DNA from 3 places in the Shewanella sp. VB17 genome. Region 3 is predicted to be linked to each of the others. Evidence: predicted binding sites of a transcription regulator. Region 3 holds the regulator's gene; each other region holds the start of a gene.
The links. The regulator LexA, encoded in region 3, represses DNA repair genes until DNA is damaged. The targets are predictions, from matches to a motif close to TACTGTATNNNNATACAGTA.

Region 1: a site for LexA is predicted at 2,741-2,760, ahead of HQQ94_RS14380 (DNA topoisomerase III). Genes of this name have one in related genera too.
Region 2: a site for LexA is predicted at 2,344-2,363, ahead of HQQ94_RS12420 (YebG family protein). Genes of this name have one in related genera too.

The regions. Positions count from the first base shown of each region.
Region 1 covers NZ_JABRVS010000001.1:3,351,545-3,355,841, forward strand. The annotation lists gene HQQ94_RS14380 (DNA topoisomerase III) at 727-2,727, opposite strand; gene HQQ94_RS14385 (HD-GYP domain-containing protein) at 3,114-4,226, opposite strand.
Region 2 covers NZ_JABRVS010000001.1:2,897,148-2,901,444, reverse strand. The annotation lists gene prc (carboxy terminal-processing peptidase) at 1-960, opposite strand, end outside; gene proQ (RNA chaperone ProQ) at 998-1,642, opposite strand; gene HQQ94_RS12420 (YebG family protein) at 2,047-2,331, opposite strand; gene HQQ94_RS12415 (paraquat-inducible protein A) at 2,662-3,288, shown strand; gene HQQ94_RS12410 (paraquat-inducible protein A) at 3,281-3,913, shown strand; gene HQQ94_RS12405 (MlaD family protein) at 3,900-4,297, shown strand, end outside.
Region 3 covers NZ_JABRVS010000001.1:772,224-776,520, forward strand. The annotation lists partial or broken gene coxB (cytochrome c oxidase subunit II) at 1-823, opposite strand, end outside; gene HQQ94_RS03305 (cell division inhibitor SulA) at 1,302-1,814, opposite strand; gene lexA (transcriptional repressor LexA) at 1,811-2,428, opposite strand; gene plsB (glycerol-3-phosphate 1-O-acyltransferase PlsB) at 2,655-4,297, shown strand, end outside.

The DNA.
Region 1 (4,297 bases), 2.6 Mb from region 3:
AACAAACTAATGTCAAACAAAATATCGTACGGAATAACAACTTAATTGATGCTGAGATGTTGCAAATGTTAATAATGACATATGTGTTCAATTCAAAGTAAAAGACACATGTTAAGCATAAAAAAACCTTTACTCCCCGCTAATAAAACATAAACCTAAAGCATTAAACAGGGCATTCTGGAGAAATAAACACCAAGTTAATCATAAGCCTTGATAACTTAAGAGATTCATTAGGTCTATTCCAAGATGAAATGGTTAATCAGACTTCTTTTCTTTTTTTAAATATAAAATGAATATTATTTTATATCAATAAAATCAAATAAATACAGTTACCAATCCAATTTAAAAAATTGATATTAGCTTGTTAAATTAAAAACCTTCACTTGAAATAAATATTTACGAATATTACTTACCACAACCTTGTAACCATCAAAAAAACAAACAATGACAATCAATTTACAGCCAGAATATTCACATTGACACATACTAATCACTCATAAAAAAACAAAATCAGCAATACTGTACAACCTGATCCTTTTCTTTGGTTTTAGTGCAGAACATCATATAAAAAAGCAACATTAGTGCCTTACTAATTATGCCAATCAAAAGCATAATAATTCATACTAAAGATGGAGAGTAAAGTAAATCGCTAACTTGACTGAACACATGAACAATCAGCCTATTAAATCAACCCATCTGAGATTCAACATACGCATTCTCTTGATACTAACGAGTAGAATGACTCATGGTTGATTTTTTACCCCCAATTTGTGGGTAGCGAGTTTTTTTAGTACTTGATGTTGAACTTTTTCTCTTATAAGCACCACCCATTGAAGAACTGACACCCTGTAAGGCTGAAGGTAATTGGGCACCCGCTTGGCTAATTAAGCTAGATAAGGTATTAAGTAACGGTGCCATAAAAGTCAGATATTTTGCTTCTTTTCGACTAATGGCATCTAAGTTACTCTCCCATAACGCTGTCATATCAGGAGTGGTTGCACTCACAGGTAAGCTATTAATCAGCCCTCGCCCCACATCGGTAGCCTGTATGAATTTACCTTGTCTGATCAAAAAATTTCGCTTAAACAATAATTCAATAATTCCGCCACGCGTCGCTTCGGTACCAAGGCCATCGGTATCTTTTAATATTTTTCGGATCTCAGGATCTGTCACATAACGATTTATGCCCGTCATGGCACTAAGTAAAGTCGCATCAGTAAAGTGTTTAGGCGCTTGAGTCTGTTTCTCCACTAACACCCCTTGGCCTGAGTGCAGTGGCTGGCCCTTTACCAGTTTTGGTAACACTTGTAATGTGTCTAATTCATGATCTTTGTTATCATTAGAAACCCCATTTTTGGGATCTTCTCTAGTAAAAAGCTGCTTCCACCCTAATGCTCTATCTTGTTTAGCTTTCGTTTTAAACTTACCACCAGCAATATCAACTACAACTAACGTTTCGTGATATTGATAAGGACCATAAAACTGCGCCAAATATTGACGCGCCACCTGTAGATAAATTTGACATTCTCGCTGACTCAACACCTTTAGGTTGACCATTTTTTCAGTAGGAATAATGGCATGATGTGCATCGATTTTCTTATCATTCCACGCCTTAGACTTAATCTTTAAATCGGGCTGTTCAGACCCTATAATCAACTCGCTAGCCCCGTTTAATACCGCACCAACCACTGCAGATGCCATTGAGTACTGCTCAACGGGTAAATAACGGCTATCAGATCTGGGATAAGTGATTAATTTATGTTTTTCATAAAGTGCCTGACAAATATCAAGCACCTCTTTCGCACTCATACCATAACGTTTAGCAGCATCAATTTGCAGAGCTGATAAACTATATGGCAAAGGTTGATTCTGTTGCTTATCTTTACTTTCAAGACTCAATACATGAGCAGGTTGCTCTGTTATCCTACTAACAACATTTTGAGCAAGTCCTTTAGAAAGCACCCGCCCCTCTTCATCCATATAAGCTTGGCATGCAACACTAGGTTGCCATTTCGCTTTAAAATTTTCACCTTTTTCAGTGGTGAGATCAGCTAATACTTCAAAAAAAGCATTGGAAATAAAATTGGTAATATCTTCATCACGGCGTACCACTAATCCCAATAAAGGTGTCTGCACTCGCCCTACTGACAATACCCCTTGGTAACCCACTTTACGCCCCTGTATCGTATAGGCACGCGTCATATTAAGCCCATAAAGCCAATCTGCACGTGAGCGGGCTAAAGCAGATGTCGACAGAGGAATAAACTCTCGATTACTGCGCATCTGACCTAATGCTCGCTTCACTGCCTGTGGATTTAAATCATTGATTAACAAGCGTTGAGTTGAATGTAATTTCTCTCCTTTTACGCCAAAATGTGCAATAACCTCATCAACCAAGAGCTGACCTTCTCTATCAGGATCCCCAGCATTCACTAATTGTGTGGCTTGCTTAACTAGCTTTCGTAACACCGTAAGCTGTGAACGGGTTTTAGGTTTCACTTTCATTTTCCACTTTTGTGGAATAATAGGAAGATGTTCAAACTTCCAGGATTTAAACTCCGGATCGTATTCATCTGGCTCAGCTTGTTCTAACAAATGTCCAATACACCATGAAACACAATCTCCATTGGCTGAAATAATATGCCCATCGCCTTTTTTATGAGGTTTTGGTAACACATCTGCTATAGCACGTCCCAAGGACGGTTTTTCAGCGATATAAAGAATCATAAGAAACACTCAACACTGTATAAATTACCAGTAACTTTAGCCTAAAGTGCTAATGTCCGCAATATACCGTTATGATATTAACTTAACCCTTTTCTTTCTCATTTAAATTTAAGGTTACCCTATAATAAAGCTAACCCTATTGAAGAAAGGGGGTAAGCAATAAAATCTATTTCAAGAAGTGAATTTAATTAGTTATTTCTATTAGATTGGGGCGTGCATTTGACTTAACGCTTATAAACCGCTGATTTTCTATCTGTACAAAGAGACCGACCATCCCTCTGGATTGAAGTACATTCCTAAATCACGCCAACATGCTCATGTCAAAGATCAATAAAAAATGATGTTACTGCATAAACTCAGGAGAGAGAAATAATGGTATCTAATTGTTAATCTTTATATTTCGTTGCCACAACAGAGAAAAGATTTTCAATTTCAACCAATGCATCCACTAAATGGGGATCAAAATGTGTGCCTTTTCCCTCTAGCACAATACTCATTGCAGCATCGTGCTGCATAGCATCTTTATACACACGTTTGCTAATCAGCGCATCGTACACATCAACTATCGCCATCATACGGGCACATAAAGGAATATTATCCCCAACTAGCCCATCAGGGTAACCACTCCCATCCCATTTTTCATGATGATAATGAGCAATATCTTTAGCAATGTGCAAAAAGGTAAAACCATCTGTTTCATCCATTTGTTTTTCTGCGGCATCTAACGCCTTAAACCCAAGATAAGCATGGCTTTTCATCACTTCGAATTCTGCTCCCGTTAACTTGCCAGCTTTCAATAAAATACTATCAGGTACACCCACTTTACCTAGATCATGCAAAGGAGCTGAAGTCGACAACTGTTCAATGTAATCAGGAGTCAGCATGTCATGGTACTTATCTTTAGTACTCAGTTGAACGGCAAGCAGTTTCATATAAATTTGAGTACGTTTAATATGAAACCCTGTATCGGGATCGCGAGTTTCTGCAAGGTTAGCCATCGCCATTATGCTTACATTTTGAACATTGACTACTTCTTGAGTACGTCGCTTGACCTCCTTTTCAAGTAACACATTTTGATTTTTTAAAAAGTCTTTTGAGGCCTTAATGTCTAAATGGGTTTTCACCCGGGCCAATAATAAGGGTGGACTAATGGGTTTAGTCAGATAATCAGCTGCCCCCAAATTAAATCCCATGGTTTCATCTTCAATGCTGCTTTTAGCAGTCAGAAAAATAATAGGAATATCACATGTTTCATGATCACGTTTAACACGTCGGCAGACCTCATACCCATCCATCTCAGGCATCATGATGTCCAATAGGATAATATCAATTCCCCCTTTATTAATGATATTTATCGCAACCACACCATTCACCGCTGCCTTTACTTGATAATTATCTTTTAAAAGTTCGTGTAATAACGTCAAGTTATCTGGAGTATCATCAACAATGAGTACTGTTCGTTTACTATCCTCTGTAAAAAAACCACTATCCAACGTCATTTTTAACTCCACACAACAATAAAATTAAGCCTATTGAAATTATAAGTCTAAAATAAATATTGCACCTAAAA
Region 2 (4,297 bases), 2.1 Mb from region 3:
TAAAATTTGTAATACGACTTTACTGCCTTTGGGGCCTTTGATTAATTCGACCACATCGTCAAGGCGCCAGCCAATAACATCAATGACTTCTTTGCCATTTTGACCTACACCAACAATTTTATCTTCTGGAGATAATTTCGCACTCGTTGCAGCTGGACCACCAGCCACTAAACTTTTGATCACTGTGTAATCGTCATCCATCTGTAACACGGCGCCAATGCCTTCAAGGCTTAGGTTCATTTCCATTTGGAAACGTTCTGCGTTACGAGGAGATAGGTAACTAGTATGAGGTTCTACGCTACGAGAAAATGCATTCATCATGCCTTGAAAAACATCTTCGCTTTTTGTTTGACTTAATCGTTTAATCGCATTGTTATAACGCTTTTCAAGCACAGGCACAATTTCTTGCCACGTTTTTCCGGTTAACGCTAAATTTAATGCATCGTATTTCACACGCTGACGCCATAATTCATTCACCTCGGCTTCATCTTTAGGCCAAGCAGCCTCTTCGCGATCATACTGATAATTGTCATTGGCGAGTGTAAAATCCATTTCTTTATCTAGTAATGACAACGCATAAGAAAACCGTTCATAACGTCGCTTTTGCACCAATTCAAACATTTTATAAGCTGGGGTTAAATCGCCACTTTTAAGCATGTCATCAAATTGCTTTGAATACGCCATAAATGTATCAAGGTCGCTTTGCAGCATGACATTACGTCGATAATCGAGTTGTTTTAGATAACGCTCATAAACGTGTACAGAAAACGTATCATCAAGCTTAAATCGGTGGTAATGGGATCGAGTGAAGAGATCGGTAACACGCTTGCTAGCCACTTTATGTTGTGGCTCCTGTGTTAAAGCGGGTAACTCGCTGAATGGAATTGATGGGGTTAACGCCCACGACGAAAAACCGACAAAAATACTGGCGATTGAGACAACCAAGGGTATTTTCCGCATCAACAAGTTACTCCTTTTAAGATTAAATTTAAGTGTGTTACAGCATTATGTGCTCAATGCGAACTTTCACCGTCAAACCTGAGTCCAATTGCACTTGAACATCTTCTTTTTTAATATCAACAATCACACCAGCAACAGGTAATTTACCCAGTTTGACATTAACGCGCTGATGTTGTTTTAGCTCATTTAATACCGCTGGTGTTAACTCAACAGCTGGAGCCACTTCTTTAGCTGGTTTAAGTGTCGGTTTAGCTATCGGTTTAGTGCGCTTTGGCGCCGTTTTTTTAACCGACTTAGTACTAGTAGTTTCACTTGCTTTTGCAGCTGTCGCTTTGGCTATACGTTTTGCTTTGGCTTTTTCTTGACTCTCTTTAAGCGTCAACTGAGCATGATCAATGTGCTCTTGCTCTAACGCTCCACATTCCTGGCCACTTAAGTCAATACGTTGCGCACCAGCTTTGACACCTTTAAGGTAACGCCAACTGCTAGTATAGCGTCTTAACGCAATTCTCAATTGAGTTTTACTGACTTTAGAATCATCAGCTAACCTTTCAGCCAAATCCTGAAACAATCCAATCTTTAATGGCTTAGTTTCACCTTCGGCGATAAAGCACAAAGGAAATGTTTCATATAAATACGCAAGAATTGCGTTGGTGTCGGTCAACTTATCTGTTGATTCCATCATTACTTCCACAGTTTAAAAAGGGACTCTATCCAAAGCATATTCACAGGAATACACCATTAAGGGTCGTTTATATTCATCAGGCGCAATAGCATTTAATATCGAGTCAATGGTTAACCATTAAACAAAGAGTACAAACGCAGCAGACATACCTTAGCAATTACAACTCACAAACGCCAAGCATTCATTCTAAGAATTAAAGAGATTTAACATCCACATCATTCCAACCGCCTATTATAAGCGTGACTGGCACGATTGCGACCACCAATTATGAATAATTGCTTATCGTTTAACCAAGTAACGCACTTTCGACGTTTTTTATCCCATTTTCAAGACTAATTTGATCTATTTTTGTGAATCGATCTAAAATCAGCCTAAAATTCGTTGATAAATATCCTTACACGCTATTTTTTAGGTTCAACCTTTTTGGCCATTTTTTTGACCGATTTAACCTCTGATGGTACCACTCCTTTTAATAAACTCGCTAGATGCTCTCTATGCTCAGCTAAATAGAAGCTTAATTTTTCGCAGATAGTGTCCTCGAGTTCAAGTGCTGAATCCGTTAAAAACGGCATCAGCAGATCAGCGATATCAAGCATTTTATCGTAAGCATCCGCCTCCTTCTTAGATGTAAACGTCATCTTCTCAACCCCTTCTCTTACTACGACAAATTTAGTCATTACCGTCATAATTATTCCTTGCACTGTTTTTATATACAGTTATAGGGTCTCATAAAAATAACTTATTGTGCAAGTATTCTAAAAAATCTGGTATTCTCATCTTCATTATTGATGACCATCAATCGGGTATCCTTGACAGGCTCGTTGCCGGGATCAAAGGAAAATCAATATTTTTCGGTGTAAAAAATACTCTTAGCTTTGCCCCATACTGAATCTTAAACGTGATTTGGGTATATACTTGATCATGATTTGATGATGAAAGTAATACAACAGCGGTAAGCTTATCTATTGATCAAAATATCGGTTAATGGCACACAATTAAGGAATAAAAAACACAACATGGGATCAGATTGTATTAAGGATAGTGTGACCTTATGCCACTCTTGTGATTTAGTGGTGACTAAACGGGCCTTACCGTCAGGTGTTCGAGCACTGTGTCCCCGTTGCAATACTGTTTTATACGACACTCCCTACTGTTCAATTAACGGCATGTTAGCCTTATGCATTACTGCGCTAATCTGCTTTACACCCGCCAATTTTTTTCCCATTTTAGAATTACATTTTTTAGGCAGTGTTAGAACAACGACCATTATTGAAGGCGCGTTGGCGGTATATGATGAAGGTTATTGGCTCGTTGGGATCGCCGTCATCATCACCGCAATCATCGCACCTGGTATACTCATTATATCGATTCTATCTCAAATACTTATTATCAAGTATCGCCTACATTCACCTTTTTTTAGGCGACAACTCAAACGGTTACTTGGCTATCAACATTTTGTTTCTCAATTAACTATGTTAGAAATTTACCTGATTAGTATTTTAGTCACCGTATTCAATTTATCCGATTTTGCTGATATTTTTTTAGGCCTCGGTACCTTCTGTTTCATCCTATTATTTATTGCCACTCTATTCTTGCAGCGTGAATATAATGTAGAACACATGTGGAGCTTTCTCGATGAATAACCTCACACAAACAACACAAGGTAAAGAAATAGGCTTAACGTCATGTCACACCTGTTATATGCTCAATAAACAAGAACAAAGTCATTGTTCACGTTGCGATAACGCTTTATCGGTTAGACATCATCATAGCTTACAGCAAAGCTGGGCACTGTTAATCACTGCAGCTATCTTGTTAATACCGGCCAATATATACCCGATAACCATGCTCATAGATCGGGGAAATATACGCCATGACACAATATTTTCTGGGATAGCACATCTAGTACACACAGGTATGTTCCCTATCGCCATTATCTTGTTTACCGCCAGTATTTTAGTCCCTTTGCTTAAGATTGTCGGATTAACCGTTTATTTAACTGCCATCAGTTTTCGTTTACCTATTTCGAAAAAAAAACTCATGTTAGGATTTCACATCATTGAATGGATAGGCCGCTGGTCTATGTTAGACCTGTTTGTGATATCCATTACTGTTGCATTGGTCAACATGGGCCAATTATTAGATGCAAAGCCCGCTCCGGCTGCCACCGCATTCGCATTAGTCATTCTGCTGACCCAACTGGCAGCAAAAGTACTAGACACTCGTTTACTCTGGGATCGACTGGAATCGAAAGATGACACACATTGAAGCACCAAAAATTGTAAAAAAGAAACTCTTCTCGCCAATTTGGCTGTTACCTTTATTGGCATTAGCCTTGGGAGCTTGGCTCGGCGTCAAGAGCATTAAGGAAGCAGGCATCGAAGTACGGATCCATTTTCCCAGTGCCACTGGTATTGATGTCGGCAAGACATTAGTGCGTTATCAAGGGGTCACTGTTGGAAAAGTGGTCGACATCAGCATAGGTGAAAACCTAAAAGGGGTTAATGTCGATCTTAAAATGGACTATAGAGCTGGGCCTTTTCTCAATCAACACACTAAGTTTTGGCTCGTGGCACCCAAAGCATCAATCACTGGTGTTGAAGGATTAGACACCTTATTCTCTGGTAATTATATTGCGATTCAACCAGGCGA
Region 3 (4,297 bases):
CCTCGATGCTTAAGGTTTGGCTTAAAGCGGCTTGGGCTTCTTTTGCGGCAGAATTGGCTTGATTTTTCTGTTCTGCTAACCAGATATCAAAATCTGCTTCAGAAACGGCTTCGACAACAATGGGCATGAATCCATGATCTTTACCACATAATTCAGCACATTGACCGCGATAAGTACCAGGTATGTCAATTCGGGTCCAAGCTTCATTAATAAACCCAGGATTGGCGTCTTTTTTAACGGCAAAAGCGGGTACCCACCAAGAGTGGATAACATCTTCGGAGGTCATTAAAAAACGGACTTTTTTATTGATGGGGAGCACTAATGGCTTATCAACTTCGAGGAGATAATTTTCACCTTTTATTTCAGTCCCTTCAATTTGGGTTCTTGGTGTTGAAAGTAGGCTATAAAATTCGATATCTTGGTCGAAATAGCTGTAGTGCCATTTCCATTGAGAACCGGTGATTTTGATGGTCAGATCGGCATCAGAAGGATCTTCCATTGCGATCAAGGTTTGAGTGGCAGGAATAGCCATTAAAATAAGAATGATGAAAGGCACAACAGTCCAAGCTATCTCGACTTTGGTACTTTCGTGAAAGTTGGCTGCAACAGCACCTTTGGATTTTCTGTGATTAATAATGGAATAGATCATCACACCAAAAACCAGGGCTCCGATCACGCAACAAATATATAAAATGATCATGTGCAGGCTATAAACCTTACCACTGATCTCTGTGACACCTTTGGTCATATTTAAGGGCATTTGTGATGCCACAACGGATGACGTAAACAGCAACGCCAAAAAGCAATACAGCGTTTTTTTCACTAGACTTCTCCTCTGTCAAAAAATAAGACAAAGAAGAGCCACACAGTAAGTCTCTGCTCTATGTAAACTCTTCAGTTCCCAAAAAAGCAACGATGACTTCAAAGCATGTTAGTGGTTTTACTTTTTATCGTGAAAGTAAGCAGTTTTATTAAATCACTGCCAGAATTACCCACATTCATACCTACGACTGAATATATCAGTTCCGATTTCTGCTAGGTAATACAATGCAGTTATATCACTGTGGATTGATTGACTTTGCAGACGACTAAATCGTTTGGATATAACAAATTATCGTTGTTATGCGACTAATTTACTTGGTGTTGCAATATTGATCAAGATTACTTTTTCGTATTTTAAAAATAAGTGATGATCCGTCTTTTAAATTTTATTACGTATGTATTTTTTGCATTGTTAAATAGGCCATTTATTCAAAATAAAGCCCCTGTTAGGGGCTTGAGTCAATCTCTTGGTTAATCTGCTAATGAACAGAGCAGAACCCCCTTTGTGGTATGGCAGTATTTAGCGTGTTGTTACGGTTATTTGCATATAAACTGGCATTGGTGTCTTCTATTACAATGCCTAAGGCTCGGGCGCTTTTAGCAACAATTTGAAGGCGGCGATTATCACGGGAATCTAAAGATTGAGTCCAGCATAATACGGCACTTGATGTGCCACTTGTTAGTGCTTTTTCCATTGCCCATAGTGTTTCGACTTCATCTTTGGCGTGGACCAATAGGACTCGATTCATGTTAAGGCCAGCGTCAGTTAACATTTTTTTGTAATCTATGTTTGGTGGATTGATCAATACTATCCATTGTCCTTGTTGGCTTAGCGTCGCGAGTTGAGCGCTGACTTTTTTGAGTTCGTTACGCCCTTGTGTGTGGGTCGTTATTGTTGTGACTGTGCTCGTTTGTAATTGTCTTGAGTGATTATTCTCATGTTCCAACCATAACCCTGGATGCCTAGGGCTATTACCTATGAGTGTATTCATTGCCAGTCACCGTTGCGAATAACGCCGACAGCTAATCCTTCAATACTGAGGCTTTGATTAGCCAAGTTGATGACTATGGGTGTGTAATCTTCATTTTCTGCGTGAAGATAAACAGTGTTGCCCTTTTTCTCAAAGCGTTTAACGGTGACATCATCTTCGACGCGAGCCACAATTATCTGACCATTTCGGGCCTGATCTGCTTTGTGGACAGCTAAAAGATCACCTTCAAGGATACCAATATTTTTCATACTATCGCCACGTACTCTCAAGAGAAAGTCGGCACTGGGATGGAACATGTTTGGATCAACTTTATAGCGCTGTTCTACATGTTCTTGAGCTAAAATAGGCTCTCCTGCTGCGACTTGTCCTATTAAGGGTAAGCCAGACTCTTCAGGTTCTTCGAGTTGAGTTAAGCGGATACCACGAGATGTGCCTGGGATAATTTCAATACAGCCTTTTTTAGCCAAGGCTTTTAGGTGCTCTTCTGCGGCGTTAGCACTTTTAAAACCTAAACGTGTGGCGATTTCCGCACGAGTTGGTGGCATACCTGTGTCAACAATATTGCACTTAATTAGTTCAAGGATTTCAGCTTGTCGTGGTGTCAATGGTCTCATGGTAAATCCTGTCTTTCTATACAGTAACTGTCAGTATATACAGTATTTCATGCAGTGCAAGTATTAACCAGTGTTAATCGTTTTTCTCTTCTTTATCGTTTGTTTTGTTTAACCCTTAGTCGATGGTGATAGATGATATTTGTCATTGAGCTGAGCTAATTTGGTGGATGTATCTATATCTGATACTCTATGTAGCCATTAAATTAAAATACATTGTATAAGAATAATGTCCAAACAAGATTCCCTTTGGTTTAAATCATTACGCTGGCTTCAAAATAAGTTAGTGCAGACGATTGTTGTACCGCAAGAACCGTTCAAGGACCTTAATTTAGATCCCGAGAGGCCCCTTGTTTATGTGATGAAAACTGAGTCTCTCAGTGATATTGCCGCCCTGAGTGAAATAACAGAAGGATTAGGCTTACCGAGCCCTTACGATCCGCTGGAGGTCGGCGGGGAATTAAGTCCTAGGGTGGTTTGTTTAGAAGCTGCCAAACCACTTATGGGCCAACGGAAAAGTAACGAATTCTTTCTTAGTAGTTTTATGAATTTGTTAAAGGCCCATAAAAGAAGTCCAGATCTTGATGTTCAACTTGTGCCAGTCAGTCTTTATTGGGGCAGAACGCCAGGTAAAGAAGATGACACGATGAAAGCTGCTGTCTTGGAGCGTGAAAACCCCACTTGGTTGCGAAAGTGTTTGATGATTTTGTTCTTGGGTCGACATAACTTTGTGCAATTTTCTAACTCTGTTTCAATTCGTAATATGGCAGATGAACACGGTACTGACAAACGTATTGCGCAAAAATTAGCGCGTGTAGCACGAGTGCATTTTAGTCGACAGCGTAAAGTGATGACAGGACCTGTTTTACCCAAAAGACAAGCTCTTTTTCATGCATTAGTCAGTTCTGAAACGCTGCAGAAAGCCATTCAAGAAGAGGTGGTAAGTAAGAAAATTTCTGAAGTTGAGGCCAGAGCCAAAGCGATGGAATATTTAGATGAAATCGCGGCGGATTACTCAGATAGTCTTGTGCGTATCACCGAACGTTTTTTAACCTGGCTATGGAATAAGCTCTATAAAGGCATCAATATTAAAGGTGCAGAGCAGATCAGGCAGTTACACCATGATGGTCATGAGATTATTTATGTCCCTTGCCATCGAAGTCATATGGATTATCTACTGCTTTCTTATATTCTTTATTACCAAGGTATGGTGCCTCCGCATATTGCTGCCGGTATCAACCTTAATTTTTGGCCTGCTGGGCCCATGTTCCGTCGAGGTGGTGCTTTTTTTATTCGCCGAAGTTTTAAAGGAAATAAATTATACACTGCCGTTTTTCGTGAATATTTGGATCAATTATTTACTAAAGGCTATTCAGTTGAATATTTCACTGAAGGTGGCCGCTCGAGAACTGGACGCCTGTTAGCACCTAAAACAGGGATGCTCGCCATGACGCTAAATAGCGTGCTGCGGGGGATGAAACGTCCGGTGACACTTGTCCCTGTTTATCTTGGTTATGATCATGTGATGGAAGTGGCGACTTACCACAAAGAATTAAGTGGCAAGAAGAAAAAGAAAGAATCGGTTTGGCAATTTTTCGGTGCGTTACGCAAGTTAGGTAACTTTGGTCAAGGGTATGTAAATTTTGGCAAGCCCATTACTTTACATACTTTTTTAAATGAACAAGCGCCTAATTGGCGAGAGGAAATTGCTAATGATCCTGAGCAGAAACCAACCTGGTTAACGCCTGCCGTCAATATACTCGCCAATCAAGTGATGACGAATATTAATGATGCGGCAGCGGTGAGCTCTGTGACCTTAACCAGCTTAGTGTTGTTAGCATCTGAACAGAATGCGCTTGAGAGATCTCAACT